Regions from separate parts of the Arthrobacter sp. ok909 genome, predicted to be linked through region 1. Evidence: riboswitches for the same ligand, from Rfam matches in the RefSeq annotation. Region 1 holds a riboswitch; each other region holds the start of a gene.
What was found. Region 1 has a riboswitch for thiamine pyrophosphate ahead of thiC (phosphomethylpyrimidine synthase ThiC). Riboswitches for the same ligand answer to the same signal wherever they lie in the genome.
Positions count from the first base shown of each region.

Region 1 (4,926 bases):
GACTTGACACGGCCCGGCCGTCCGGTCAGGACGTCCAGACGTAGAGTCCGGACTTGGTGGCGGGGTCGATTCCGGCGGCCAGTTCGGCGATCCGGCGCACATAAGCCCGGGCCTGGTCCGAACCGAAGGGCGTGTCCTCCTCGGCGGCCCAGTTGGCCGCAACGTCCTCGAGGACGTCGCCCTCCCCCTCGGTTTCGTAGCTGAGCAATTCCGCGAGCGTCCGGACCATGGCGGAGGGGACGCCGAGCAGGGAGTCGCTGGCCACGTCCACCATCGCCAGTTCGTAGTCCGCGCCCGGAGCGTGGACGGCCACTCCGGCGAGGTCGCCGAGCCGTTCGACCTCAAAGTCGCTGATGTCCGGGATGCGCACGGCGTCCGGGGCGGCCGCGCCGCCGGCTTCGAGCGCGCCGGCGCGTTTGAGGGCGGCGTCGTGGGTGGACACAAAGATTTCGGTGAATCCCATGCAGCTAGTCCTTAGATGTCTGGCGGCGCTTGGCCGCTGTTTTTGGCGTCGCCTCAGCCTAATCGCTTCAGCGCAGCGGCGCCCCGGGGGACATGCCCCACCCTGACTGTGACCAGTGGACATGCTCTCCCACGGTCATTACCTTTCGCGGACATGCCCTCCCCTGACCGCGAGCAATTGACATATGGCCGCTATGTCCATTCCCGGCCGCGACCGATGGACATGTCCACCGCTCCTGTCAGTGAACAGTGTGCATGTCCAGCGGGGAGTTGTGCACGCTGGACATGCACAGCGAACAGCGTGTGCTCAGCGAACAGCGTGCTCTTAGCGCACGGCGACGCGGATGCGGTTGCGCCACGGGTCCTCGAAGCGCAGCTCGGCGCCGGTGTGGTGCGAGTCGACGCCGGCCACCTTAAGGCGGTCGGCCAGGGAACCGACGTCGTCACCCGAGGGCACTTCGATGAGCACCTCGCCCAGGCCCAGCGTGTCGCGCCGGGGGCCGGCGCCGCGGCTGTTCCAGACGTTCATGGCCATGTGGTGGTGGTAGCCGCCGGCCGAGACGAACAGTGCCTGGCCATGCCAGCCCGCGGTCTTTTCGAAGCCCAGTGTGCCGACATAGAACTCATGCGCCGCGTGGACGTCGCCCACCTGCAGATGGACGTGTCCGACGCCGGCGGCCGCCTCGCGCTGGCCGCTCAGGGACTCTTCGGTCAGGTGCTGTTGCAGGTAGCGCTGCGGCGGCAGGGCCAGGCTGTCCATGACGACGTTCTTGCCTTCCCAGGACCAGTCCTGCCGCGGCCGGTCCCAGTACAGCTCGATGCCGTTGCCTTCGGGGTCGTTGAAGTAGAAGGCCTCGCTGACGAGGTGGTCCGCGCTGCCGGTGAAGGACTGGGGGTCGTACTGGGCTGTGCTGGCAACGGTGGCCGCCAGGGACTGCTGGTCCTCGAAGAGGAGGGCGGTGTGGAAGAGCCCGGCTTCGCCGCGGGAGGGCAGGTTCAAGCCCGGGGCGGGGGCCAGATGGACCAGGGGCTTCTGCCGGCGGCCAAGGTAGAGTCCGCCGTCCTGTTCGGCCACGATGTCCAGGCCGAGGGCGCGCTGGTAGTAGTCGGTCATGAGCTTCATGTCGCCGACCTTGAGCATCACGGTGCCCATGGTGAGTGTGGCAGGAAGGAGATCCTGGGTGCTGGCTTCTGCGGTCATTGAAACTCTCCGGGGGTTCGGTGGCCACCGGCGCTTCGGTGACCTTGGCATAGTATTAAATTACTTGAAGCTTCAATTTATTCCTAACGGGTGGGCAGGCCCCGCAGGACAATATGCTTCAGCCCGGCAAGGGTCCCGAGGTCCTGCCGGGGGTCCTTAGCGCACACCAGTACGTCGGCGCTGGCCCCTTCGGTGATGCCGTCCGCGCCGAGCCAGGTCCGCGCGGACCAGCTGGCAGCGCCGAGGGCAGCCGCGGCAGGCAGCCCGGCGGCGTGCAGGGCCCAGATCTCGTCCACGATCCGGCCGTGCCTGATCACGCTGCCGGCATCGGTGCCGGCATAGATGGCCACCCCGGCCTCGTGGGCTTCCAGGATCCGCTCCGCCCGCCTCTCCCACAGCGAGCGCATGTGCGCGGCGTAGCGGGGGAACTTGGCTTCCGCCTGGGCGGCGATGTCCGGGAAGGTGGCGATGTTGATCAGGGTGGGGACGATCGGCACGCCCTGCTCCACGAAGCGCGGGAGGTGCCGCGGCAGCAGCCCGGTGCCGTGCTCGATGCAGTCGATCCCGGCGTCGAGCATGTCATCCAGGGTGTCCTCGGCGAAGCAGTGGGCGGTGACGCGGGCCCCTTCATCGTGCGCGGCCTGGACGGCATCCTTGAGGCTTCCGGCGGGAAAACTGGCGGCGAGGTCGCCGCCGGCGTCGCGGTCGATCCAGTCCCCCACGAGCTTGACCCAGCCGTCGCCGGCACGGGCCTGCTTCCGCACGGCCTCGACCAGGCCGTCCGGTTCCACCTCGACGGCGAAGCCGCGCAGGTAGCGCCGGGTGCGGGCGATGTGCCGGCCGGCACGGATGATCCGTGGAAGGTCCGGGCGCTGCTGGAGCCAGCGGGTGTCGTGGACAGCGCCGGCGTCGCGGACCAGGAGCGTCCCGGCGTCGCGGTCCGTGACGGCCTGGGACTCCGCGGTGTCCTCGGCAACGTCTCCGCCGGGGCCGAGGCCGATGTGGCAGTGTGCGTCCACCAGCCCGGGAATGACCCAGCCATCCAGCACGCGCTCCGGCGCGGCGGCGGGCCGGTGGAACGTGAGCCGGCCGTCGACGGACCAGAGGCCGTGGCGTACCGTGTCCGGCCCGGTAAGGATGGGGCCGCTGAATTCGATGATGCCGGTCATGGCATCAAGGGTAGTCCCCATGTCGCCGCGCCGGCCGCGTCACACTGGACAGCCGTCCGGCGGCGCGTGGTAGCTTCATCTACGACCACACGGGTGCCCCTGCAGGGGCTGAGATCGGGCTGACGCGGCCTGCGACCGTTGAACCTGTCCGGGTAATGCCGGCGAAGGAAGTGAGTATTTTCCGTGAATACGCAAATTGCACAGCACAGCCCTATCCAAAACCAGTCCGGCCAAAACCTGCCTGCCGACTCCGAGGCTGCCGCGACGCAGTCACTGAAGTCCCACTCGCTGGCCTTCACGACGGACCCGGAGCACGGCATCCGCGTCCCGGTGACCGAGATCGCGCTGGAACCCTCGCCGGGAGGCGTCGAGAACCCTCCATTCCGGGTCTACCGCACGGCCGGCCCGGGCAGCGATCCGGTGGTGGGGCTCGCCCCGTTCCGCAGCGGCTGGATCGCCGGGCGGGGTGACACGGAGCCGTACCGCGGTCGGGAACGCAATCTGCTCGACGACGGCAGGTCCGCGGTGCGCCGCGGTGCCGCCTCCGCGGAATGGCGGGGCGCCCCGCCAGAGCCCCGCCGCGCCGTCGAGGGCCGGACGGTCACCCAGATGCATTACGCGCGGCAGGGCATCGTGACACCGGAGATGCGGTTCGTTGCGCTGCGCGAGAACTGCGATGTGGAGCTGGTCCGCAGCGAGGTGGCAGCGGGCCGGGCCATTATTCCCAGCAACATCAACCACCCGGAGTCCGAGCCGATGATCATCGGCAAGGCGTTCCTGGTGAAAATCAACGCCAACATCGGCAATTCCGCGGTGACCAGCTCCATCGCCGAGGAAGTGGACAAACTTCAGTGGGCTACCCAGTGGGGTGCGGACACGGTGATGGACCTCTCCACCGGGGACGATATCCACACCACGCGCGAATGGATCATCCGCAACTCCCCCGTCCCGATCGGAACGGTCCCGATCTACCAGGCGCTGGAGAAGGTCAACGGCGAGGCCAACGCCCTGACCTGGGAGATCTTCCGGGACACCGTGATCGAACAGTGCGAGCAGGGGGTGGACTACATGACCATCCATGCCGGGGTGCTGCTGCGCTACGTCCCCCTGACGGCCAACCGGGTCACCGGGATCGTGTCCCGCGGCGGTTCCATCATGGCCGGCTGGTGCCTGGCTCACCATCAGGAGAACTTCCTCTATACCCACTTCGACGAGCTCTGCGAAATCTTCGCCAAGTACGACGTCTCGTTCTCCCTCGGCGACGGGCTGCGGCCCGGCGCGACGGCGGACGCCAACGACGCCGCGCAGTTCGCCGAACTCGACACACTGGCCGAGCTCACCCAGCGGGCCTGGGAGTTCGATGTGCAGGTCATGGTGGAGGGCCCGGGACACGTGCCGTTCCACCTTGTTCGGGAGAACGTGGAGCGCCAGCAGGAGCTCTGCAAGGGCGCCCCCTTCTACACGCTGGGGCCGCTGGTCACGGACATCGCACCCGGCTATGACCACATCACCTCGGCGATCGGCGCCACGGAGATTGCCCGTTATGGCACCGCGATGCTCTGCTACGTCACGCCCAAGGAACACTTGGGGCTGCCGAACAAGGACGACGTGAAGACCGGCGTGATCACGTACAAGATCGCGGCCCACGCGGCCGACCTCGCCAAGGGCCACCCCGGAGCGCACGAACGCGACGACGCCCTGTCCAAGGCGCGGTTTGAGTTCCGCTGGCGGGACCAGTTCGCGCTGTCCCTGGATCCGGTGACCGCCGAGTCCTTCCACGATGAGACGCTCCCCGCGGAACCGGCCAAGACGGCGCACTTCTGCTCGATGTGCGGGCCCAAGTTCTGCTCCATGCGGATCAGCCAGGACATCCGGGACGAATATGGTTCCGCCGACTCGCAGGCGGCACTGGCGCAGATGGCCGCCGGGATGCGGGAGAAGAGCAACGAATTCCTGGCAGCGGGCGGCAAGGTCTACCTGCCCGAGCCGACCGTGGGCGTACAGGCCTCGGCCTAGTCCACGGTCCGGGGCGCCTGCCCTGCCGGGCGGGCGCCTCGGACGGCCATGGGACGCCCCTGATGAGGCATTAACCGG
Region 1 is NZ_FNJS01000040.1:16,344-21,269, reverse strand. It holds gene BLR03_RS21240 (hypothetical protein) at 26-463, opposite strand; gene BLR03_RS21235 (VOC family protein) at 788-1,663, opposite strand; gene BLR03_RS21230 (amidohydrolase family protein) at 1,747-2,832, opposite strand; TPP riboswitch at 2,912-3,019, shown strand; gene thiC (phosphomethylpyrimidine synthase ThiC) at 3,016-4,848, shown strand.

Region 2 (4,926 bases), on a different contig from region 1:
GACGCCCGCACCGATGAGCATGTCCCGCGCCTCGGCCAGGACCTGGTCCGGCGGCCCGTCAATCAGGACCGCGGAGTCCGTGGCGGACCCGGGCTGCAGCACCACGATCCGGTCCACGAGGTCCTTCCAGACCGCCACCCGGTGCTCCACCACCACCAGGGTGGCGCCGGTCTTGTCCAGGCAGCGGCCAACGGCATCGCGGACTTCCAGAACGCCGGCGGGATCCAGGTTGGCGGTTGGCTCGTCGAGCAGCAGCAACCCCGGCCGCATCGCGAGGATCCCGGCGAGCGCCAGGCGCTGCTTTTGGCCGCCGGACAGCGCCGATGTCGGGTGGTTCAGCGGCAGCCTGCCCAGCCCGACGTCGTCGAGCGCCTCGCGCACCCGCGGCCAGATCTCCCCGGCCGGGACGGAGAGGTTTTCGGCGCCGAAGGCGACGTCGTCGCCGAGGCGCGAGAGCACCACCTGGGTTTCCGGGTCCTGCTGCACGAGCCCGGCGCGGCCGCGCTGCGCCCGGGGCGCAGCGCCGTCGATCAGCAGGCTGCCGGTCTCGTCGGATTCTTCGGCGTCGCCGGCCTCTCCCGCCGCGCCGTCTCCGAGCACACCCGCCAGCGCATGTAGCAGAGTTGATTTGCCGGCGCCGGACGGGCCCAGCAGGAGCACGCGCTCCCCCGGCTGGATGTCCAGGTCAAGTCCGCTGACCGCGGGCCGGGGCCTTCCGGCGTGCCGCCAGCCCCAGCCGCGGGCCGTGACGGCGGCCGGGCGGACGCCTGGTGAAGATGTCATGAGTCGCCTGTGCAATTCCAAGAGGGCCGTTCCGGAGTGGGGTTCAGGAACGTGGTTCAGGAGAAGACAGGCTCCGTGGCGGCTTTGCGGGAGGCAAAGGAGCCCAGCACGCCGGTCTTGGCCAGTCCGCGGGTGGCGAGCCAGGACAGTCCGCCGGCGATCACGGCGCCGGAGATGGTGGTGAAGACGATGTAGGCGAGCTTGTCGCCGGCTTCGTAGGCAATGTTCCAGCCCCACGGCAGGAAGGAGTCGTTCAGGCCGCAGAAGAGGCCCGCGCCGGCTCCGGCCAGCAGGGACACCGGGAGGTTGAACTTCTTGTAGAGGAAGGCCGCGAACACCAGTTCCGCGCCGAGGCCCTGCAGGACCCCGGAGATCAGGACCGTGGTGCCGTACTGCGAGCCCATGATGAGCTCGCCCGTGGCCGCCACCGTCTCGCAGAAGAGGGCTGCACCGGGCTTGCGGATGATGAGCATGCCGAGCACTGCCGGGATCATCCATCCGCCGGCGTAGAGTCCGCTGAGCGGCGGGTAGATGGCGTTGACGGGGGTGGAAATCAGGTTCGCGCCCTGATCCCAGGCCCAGAAGATGACGCCCCCGGCGACGGCGATCAGGGCGGCCACCACGATGTCCACCACACGCCAGTTGTAGGTGCGCCGGGCCGATGAACGGCTGCTGGAACCATGCTGTGCTGAAATATCTGTCATGTCGTCCTCCTGAGGAACAGGAGGGGAGGGTGCTACGGCCGGCCTCGGCTTCCGCCGCCCTCCGCGCACCCTGAGAACTCGACTCCCTTGCGCCGGTACTAACCGGATCAGGTTCGAGGGTCTGCGGCTGTCCGCACTCTCAGCGCCCACCACTGGTTTCCCCGGACTATTCCGGCGATACCCGACGGCGGCGCTCCCCTGTCGTAATTTTTTCGCCCTTGTGGGCTGGCTCAGTTTACACCCGAACGGCCCGGGTTTTCAGTGGTGTGCTGTCACAATCCGGGGCCTGGCCCAGGCGCTCCCCGCAGCCGGGAAGAACCGCTTGGTAGAGTCGACCTGTCGGCCCCCGGACCCGCGAGCGGGCGGCCTTGTCGCCCACCGGAAAGCTGGACCATTTTGACGCACACACCGGCCACACCCGATCCCTCCGCCGAGTACGACCCGGACTCGAGCGAGCCGCAACCGCACGGTTCCCTGGCGGCGCTCATCGGCCGTGTGCTGGCCGAAATGGATGCGCTCCAGTTCTCGTCGTTCAGCAAGGACAATGCCCTGGACCTCGGGCTGCTCCTGGTTGAGCTGGGCAGGCAACGCTCGCTACCCATCGCCGTCGACATCACCAAGGGGGAGCAGGTGCTCTTCCACGCGGCGCTGGACGGCGCCACCCCGGACAACGAACGCTGGATCAACGCCAAGAAGCGCACGGCACAGCGCTATGAGGTCCCGTCCCTGCTGGTGGGCCTCCGGGCCCGCGCTGCCGGCGGAAGGATCGAGGAGAACGCCTGGTTCGATCAGATGGAGTTCGCCGCCCACGGCGGAGCGTTCCCCATCTACGTGCGCGGCACCGGGGCCGTGGCCGTCGTGACTGTCTCCGGGCTGCCGCAGAAGGCGGACCACGACCTCGTGGTCGAGGCTTTACGGACGGTCCTCACCCCGGGAGCTTAGGCGGCGGCGCCGCCCGCGCGCGGCGTCCTCCGGGACAGCCGGATCAGCGCAATCCCCACTGCCGTGAACCAGGCCCACATCAGGATGCCGTACACCAGGTAGAGCTCCGGAACGGCGAAACGGAGTGCCTCCGCCACCACGCCAACCGCGCCCGCGGCCACCCCGAGCCAGGCCACCGCGCGGGGCAGCACGCCCTTGAGCATGGTCAGCGAGATCAGCAGGATGCCGAGCGCGGACAGGGCGCCGACGGCGGCGGGCGTGTTGTTCTCGGCGATCACCGCCTCCGCCGCGGCGGCATAGCGGAGCCGGGCATCGGCCCCGGCGGTGCTGATCGCGTTCGCGTAGCTGTCACTGAGATTGACCAGGATCATCGATCCGCGGCTCGTGACCGGAACGGCCAGGAACAGCGCCCACGGCAGGGCGCCGATCACCGTGGCCATGAGGGCCAGGCTCTTGTTGAGCGGGGAGAGTGCCACGAAGAGGGTCCCGAATACCAGAACCGGAAGAATGAAGGGGCACGGTCCACAGGAGTTGTTCGACGACGTAGACGGCCTTGTGCCGGGCGATGAACTCGAGGGTTTCGGCGCCCCCGTGGATCGGTGGTGGGGCAACGGCGTCCAGAACCACTGCCACGAACGCGACGGCGGAGATCGCGGCCCAAAAGTAGAGCTGCCGCCAGCTCTGGCTGTCCGCCGCGGCGCCCCGGGCATGGCCGAGCGGTTGGGTCTGGGGCTGTTTCATGCTCGAAAGTACGTCCGGCGGGCGCCGTCAAACAGGGGCGTTGGCCCTGTCTGGATGCCCGGGCAAGGAACGCTAGGCTAGGGGCAGCCCTGTTTCCTCTCCCAAGGAGTTACGAAGAATGAGCCTCGTCATCAAACTGCTCGGCGCCGGCGTCAGCCTGCTGGCCGGTTATGTCGGCACCAAGGTCGTTGACACCGTCTGGGAGAAGGCCACCGGCAACAAGCCGCCCAAGGGCCACGACGACGACGTCCCCACTACGCTGCGCACGGCCCTGACCTTCGCCCTGATCTCTGCCTCGGTCAGCGCCGTCATCCAGGTGCTCGCCAACCGCGGCACCCAGCGCGCGATCACCCGCTTCGCCAAGACCCAGGACATCGTCTAACCAGGGCGTTTCAATGACGTTCACTAGCTCGGATCGACGAGCAGCTTTCTGATCTCGGTGAGCTTGGCTTCGGACTCTTCGAGGCGCAGGCGGAGTCCTTCGACCGTTGCGCTGGTGTCGGCCGACTCAACGGGCTCCGGCTCCTTCTTCTTGGGAGACAGGAAGAAGTTGGCCAGGTAACCGGTGAATGTGCCGAAGATGCCGACGCCGATGACGATGATGCCTGCCCCGATGGTACGGCCCGCATCGGTGACCGGATACTGGTCGCCGTATCCAACTGTCGAGATCGTGACGATCGTGTACCAGATGGCGCCCGAGGTAGTCGTGATGTTGGCCCCCGGGGCGCCCTGCTCGACGCGGAGTATCGAGAGGCTTCCGAATTCCAGCACGAAAACGCCCATGAGCAGCAGTATGTACAAGGAGCTGCCGGCCCGATCCTTGCTCAGCGCGCGGCCGATCGTGCCGATGCCGACATCGCGGAGCAGGCGGTACACCCGGATCAGCCGGAAGATGCGCAGGATCTTGAATTGTTCGAAAGGCATGCTGGCCAAGAGATCGGCCCAGCCGAAGTGCTTGAAGACATAGGCGCCCGGCGATGGCGCGGTGACGACCCGGTACATGAAGTCGGCAAGGAAGATCACGCTGAAAACGGCGTTCATCACCGTGAGCACGGTGTCGAGCGACTTATCCTGCACAACATACAAGAGCACGAGATTGATGATCGACAGGATCGAAAGGATACCGATGAAGATCTCATATCCGATGCTCTTCAGTTCACTGCGTTCCTTGGTCATGTGAGGATTCTGGCACGTAAGCGGCTGCGTAGCCGACACTTCTTTCTCCGGGGCCCAGCGTGGGTCGCCCCACGCTCAACGGCGGGCCTCGCCGTCGTCCGTTCCGTGCTGGTCCGCCGCCTGCCGGGCCGCCTGCTGGGCCGCCTTCTGAACGACGGCCTCGAGTTCGTCGGCGCTCAGCAGTTCCGGGTGCAGGTGCTTGGTGCGGTAGCCGGCCCGCCCCACCATGTGGGCTGATACGGGGACGGTGAGCAGCTGGAAGAGCCAGGCCACCACCAGGACGGGCCACACCCACCAGGTGCGCATCTGCAGGCCAAGGGCCGCCAGGAGCAGGAACAGGCCCAGGACCTGCGGTTTGGTGGCGGCGTGCATCCTGCTCATGAGGTCCGGGAACCGCAGCAGGCCGACGGCCGCGCCGAGGGACATCAGGGCGCCGACCACCATGAAGACGGCAGAGACGGCGTCGATCACTGTTTCAGGATTCACGGACGTTCTCCTTCCTGTCGGCCACGAACCGGGCCACGGTGACCGAGCCGACGAACCCGATGAGGGAAATCGCCACCAGCAGCATCAGGTTGTT
Region 2 is NZ_FNJS01000021.1:21,904-26,829, forward strand. It holds gene BLR03_RS15945 (ABC transporter ATP-binding protein) at 1-783, opposite strand, end outside; gene BLR03_RS15950 (ECF transporter S component) at 840-1,487, opposite strand; TPP riboswitch at 1,554-1,697, opposite strand; gene BLR03_RS15955 (heme-degrading domain-containing protein) at 1,884-2,429, shown strand; gene BLR03_RS15960 (hypothetical protein) at 2,426-2,905, opposite strand; gene BLR03_RS15965 (DUF4235 domain-containing protein) at 3,289-3,552, shown strand; gene BLR03_RS15970 (ion transporter) at 3,576-4,346, opposite strand; gene mnhG (monovalent cation/H(+) antiporter subunit G) at 4,422-4,832, opposite strand; gene BLR03_RS15980 (MrpF/PhaF family protein) at 4,822-4,926, opposite strand, start outside.
Region 2: linked by a shared signal. The riboswitch ahead of BLR03_RS15950 (ECF transporter S component) and the one ahead of thiC (phosphomethylpyrimidine synthase ThiC) in region 1 are both predicted to bind thiamine pyrophosphate.

Region 3 (4,926 bases), on a different contig from region 1:
TCCAAGCAATAGTCTTATGACGTGTCCCAGCCGGGCCGAAATCGGGAGACTGGAGAGTGCGCTATGCGGGTATCCACAAAAGATCGAAAAGAACAGCTGATTTCAGCAACCGTGGAACTAATGAGGCGTAAGGGTGTTCAGTCCGTGACCATGCGGGCTATCGCTAAAGAGGCTAATGCCCCCTTAGCCACCGCCCATTATTGCTTCAGCGATAAAGACGAGCTCATGGAGGCGGCCGCCGAGGCCTGGCTGAAGAACCTAAGCAGTTATTCCGGCGACGTCCCGGTCCACCTGGGTCTTCGTAAGGCGGTGGAACAAGTAGCCGAAGGCTACTGGCGAGCACTAGAAGAAGAGCCGGCCAGCCTCCTTGCTGAGATCGAACTCATTCTGTGGGCAACACGCAATGCCCCCGGCAGCCCGCTGGCCGCGAAGATTTATCCTGCCTACGAAGTGGAGCTGGGAAATATATTCTCCTCCGCGGCCCAAAACAATGGTGACCAGTGCCGTATTGGCGTCCCTGCGCTCGTAAGGTCTTTCCTGATGATCTACGATGGAGCGGCCCTTCAATACATGACCGACCCGAAGGCGACCGACCACCGCGCCTTGTTCTTCATGACGCTTGACGCACTGCTGACTAAAGCCGGCGTCTAAGACTCCCCTGCCGCCAACCGTGGCAACGCGGAGAGGTCAACAACCGAAAGGATCTCCTCCTTGCTCTCCTGCCAGGATGAGGAACCCCTCGTCTTGCGCTGGCTGCGCGAGACGTGCCAGCACCGCTGCTTCCGACAGTGAAGCGGAGTTCATATCCCTAGAGGAACTCGGCCCGGCCCTCCATCGCCGAGGACGCCAGCGCGTGCTCGCGCCGCGGGATCCTGCCTGCCGCTTTCGCCAGCCTCCCGGCGATGACGGCATGCTTAAAGGCCTCCCCCATGAGCGCGGGATTCTGGGCACGGGTCACGGCCGTGGCCAGCAACACGGCGTCGCAGCCAAGTTCCATCGCCAGAGCCGCGTCCGAGGCCGTGCCGATTCCGGCATCGAGCACCACGGGCACGGACGCCCGCGAGACGATCAGCTCGATGTTGTGCGGATTAAGGATGCCCAGGCCGGTGCCGATCGGGGCGCCCAGCGGCATCACCGCCGTCGCCCCGAGGTTTTCGAGCCGCAGGGCCAGCACGGGGTCATCGTTGGTGTAGGCGAAGACCTTGAAGCCGCGGGCCACGAGCTGCTCAGTTGCGTCCACGAGCTCGACCGCGTCCGGCAGCAGGGTGTGCTCGTCGGCAATGACTTCGAGCTTGACCCAGTCCGTCTCCAGCGCCTCGCGGGCCAGTTCGGCCGTGAGTACGGCATCCTTAGCGGTGAAGCAACCGGCAGTGTTCGGCAGTACGCGGATGTTGTGGTCCACGAGCAGCTGGAACAGCGATCCCGTTTCCGCCGGTGAATAGCGGCGCATCGCCACGGTGGTCAGTTCCGTCCCGGAGGCCAAAAGCGCCGAGCCCAGCCCGTCCAGGCTCGGCGCACCGCCGGTGCCCATGATGAGCCGGGATCCGAGCGTCACGCCGTCGATGACCAAGCGGTCGGTACCTGTTCCTAGCCCGGTTGGAAGCGCAGTCGTCTCAGTCATCATCCTCATCCTCCCTGAATTGCCGTAACGAGTTCGATGTCATCGCCCTCGGCAAGCGCCGTGCTGTGCCACTGGCTGCGGGGCACCACCTCGGAGTTGCGCGCTACTGCCACACCCAGCCTTTGGCCGTCCCCGGCCTGCCCGTTGGCGGCAAGTTCCCGCCCTGTGACCTGGCTGACGAGCGTTGCAAGGGAGGCTTTTGCCCCAACGGCGTGGGTTTTGCCGTTCAATGTGATGTTCATGCTGATTCCTTGTTCTGGTCAGATGTGACTGGGTTTGCAGTGGCTGAGCCTGATTCGACACGGACCCGTGCCTGCTGGCCAGGCTCCTAGCAGTGTCCAGAGCGCTTTCGGGCGCATCAACGGCTTCGACTCGCGACCGCCTTGCCTCAGGCCGGCCAGTGCAATGACCCTCCGAAGCGTTGCCGCACACCGCTGTGGGCCGGTGATCCAGCAGCTCGGAGGCCGGCGCCGAACGGACCGGCAAAACGCCTAGAGCCGCCGGGTCAAGAATCCAGGGCGCACTTGATCCGCGGGCTGCTTCGCGCCTGCCGGCCCGCTGGTCTTCGTGCGGGCCGCCGACGTTTACCGGCGCTCCCGACGCCACCCACGCGAACGGCCTCGCCTCGCCAGGAACTTCGGCCATCCCCGGCGCCGCGCCGTCGGAAAGCAGCACATTGGCGGTGAAGTTTTTCAGCACGGTGTTGGTCAGGCACTGGATATGGGGCATGTCTCCCGGGGCCGTTCGGGCATGGCCCAGAACCATGGTCAGGCGAATAGTCATCCGCAACATCTCTTCGCTAGTACGAACTAGATCAGGTGCAACGGGTGTTCTCTCAGCCCCGGCCAGCAGGTCACCCCGTGTCACTAGAACAAACCCTACCCGGACGATTCACACAGGGACCTATCAGAACGGGTAGTCTGAACCATTCCGAATTAGCGTTTCCCCTACCCACAAATGACAGGACGATGGGATGCAAGGCTCACCTCTGAAAGAGGAGACCCTTTTGGAAAGGAAGTCCGATGCTACAAACCTCCAATTCGTGTGTTGATACGTGGATGGGCCGGGAGGCCCTCCATGGTTCCGGTGATCGCCCGGCTGTACCGCGAAACAACGTGGTGACCTGCATCCATGGCCAGGGCCTGATCAAGCAGTCCATCAGGAACATCTTTAACCAGAACACGGCGCCGCCGTCATGGCCCGGATGTTCGACACTAGGTCGGCATGAACGAAATGCTCTTGCGCATGACGTGACCCTCGGCCTGCTAATAGCACGTGTTCGTATTATGAACGCGGCATTCAAATTGAATGATCCGCTCAGCACTAGACACCCAGAGGGAAAGCTTGAGAGAGGAAGCCATCATGTCCGAGGCGAAGGCGAATCTGGAGGACGTCGTCGATGACTGAGCGGTTGATCGACGGATATGATGGCGTGCTCGCGGACCTCGACGGAGTCGTTTACACCGGACCGCGGGCAATCGACGGGGCAACAAAGGCCCTGGAGAGGCTCGCGGGGGAAGGCAAGAGCCTCGCCTACGTGACGAACAACGCGTCCCGCTCGTCCGAGCAGGTGGCGGCCCATCTCCGGGAGCTAGGGGCTCCAGCCAGCGCGGAGCAGGTCTTCGGTTCGGCCTTGGCCGGCGCGGAACTGCTGGCCGGACAGATTGCTGCCGGGTCGGCAGTCCTCGTCATCGGGAGCGAGACCCTCGCGGACGCCGTCAGGGCACAGGGGCTCGTCGTCGTTGGCACGGCCGATGACCGACCGGATGCCGTCATCCAGGGGTTCTCGCCGGGGCTGGGATGGAAGGACCTGGCGGAGGCTGCCTACGCCGTGGCCGCGGGTGCGGTCTGGGTGGCCACGAACACCGATATGTCCCTTCCGCAGGAGCGCGGGATCGCGCCGGGGAACGGTGCCCTCGTGGCGGCGGTTGCCGCTGCTACCGCGAAGTCGCCCTTGGTCGCAGGAAAGCCTGGGGCCGCCCTCTTCGAGACCGCGGCCCGCCACTCCGGCGTCGACCGTGCCATCGTGGTGGGGGACCGGCTCGACACCGACATCCTCGGTGGAAACCGCGCGGGGATGGCCACGGCGCTCGTCCTCACGGGCGTGGACTCGGTCGGCACAGCCTTGGCAGCACACGTGGACGAGCGCCCGGACTATCTGATTGGCTCCCTCGGGGAGCTTTACGAGGAGTACCCGGCGGTAATATTCGACGGCGTCTCGTACTCCTGCGGAGGAGCAGTTGCCTCTGCGACCGACTCGACGGTGACCATCAGCGGACGCGAGGACGACCTCGACAGCTGGCGCGCCGCATGCGCGGCATGGTGGGCAGTCCACCCCGAGGTGACCCCGGCCGCCGCGCCAGAGGTCAGCTTCACAACCGCTAGTTAGGCTCGAAGCAGGAATGACAGCTCAGCGGAGCGCAGGAAGGATGACGGACGGTGCGCTACGTCCGCTGAACGGGGACACGCACGTCGACCAGAACACGGCCGTTCTCGACGGGCTGGATGACTTGACCGTTGAGGAGCACGCCGACATTTACCTCTAGGTCCATGCCCGGGTTGAGCGACGAGCTGAACCAGGCACAGAAAAACGTCGCCACGCGGGAGCCCGTGGCGAAGTTGATCTCGGCGGGGCCAGGTCCTGAAGGAGGTCGCCGTGGCCCAGAAGGCCTCCGCCCCGATCCTCCCAGCACAACCGTCTCGACGTCGAGGAACGCGGCGAGGAGCACGTTAGTCGGGCCCAAGCTGAACTGCGCCCTGCCTGCCTTCCCGGTTGTGGACCCGACTGGCAAGCGATACCTCGACGGTGATGCTTCAACTGGAGGCTTCACGGATGTTGCCGTCGACATGGGTGCGACAGGTGACGTTGAAACATGGACGCATCCGATGAGCCTGCTCCCAACTTTGCCTGGGCAGATTTGAGCCTTAATGGTGGAGTGCTGCGCCCTATGCGAGTACTGCCGAACCAAGTTACAAAGTTACTGCCGAACCAAGTTACAAAGTGTCGCATGACAGGCTAGCCGACTCGGGCGGCCCTTCGGTGAGTATGTCAAGCGTCATCGCCCCAACCGGACAGTTGAATCTGGCCCTACGTCGCTGATTTCCAGATGCCAATGTGGGGTTTGTCGGTTGTCTCAGCGGCCTGTGGCGGCTCGCTGATTCTTTGTGGACTTGCCGTGATCTTCGGCACCGATGAGCATGGGGTTCTACTAATGCCCTGGCCACAACATCGCTTAAGGAGGCCCGGCCCGTCGCATCGTCAAGGGAGGGAGACCCGGAAGCTGCCAGGACCGTTCCCTGGATGG
Region 3 is NZ_FNJS01000036.1:41,305-46,230, forward strand. It holds gene BLR03_RS20530 (TetR/AcrR family transcriptional regulator) at 64-651, shown strand; gene BLR03_RS20535 (thiazole synthase) at 809-1,621, opposite strand; gene thiS (sulfur carrier protein ThiS) at 1,627-1,863, opposite strand; partial or broken gene BLR03_RS25370 (hydroxyethylthiazole kinase) at 1,934-2,413, opposite strand; TPP riboswitch at 2,396-2,492, opposite strand; gene BLR03_RS20550 (HAD-IIA family hydrolase) at 3,021-4,010, shown strand; gene BLR03_RS24560 (hypothetical protein) at 4,024-4,167, shown strand.
Region 3: linked by a shared signal. The riboswitch ahead of BLR03_RS25370 (hydroxyethylthiazole kinase) and the one ahead of thiC (phosphomethylpyrimidine synthase ThiC) in region 1 are both predicted to bind thiamine pyrophosphate.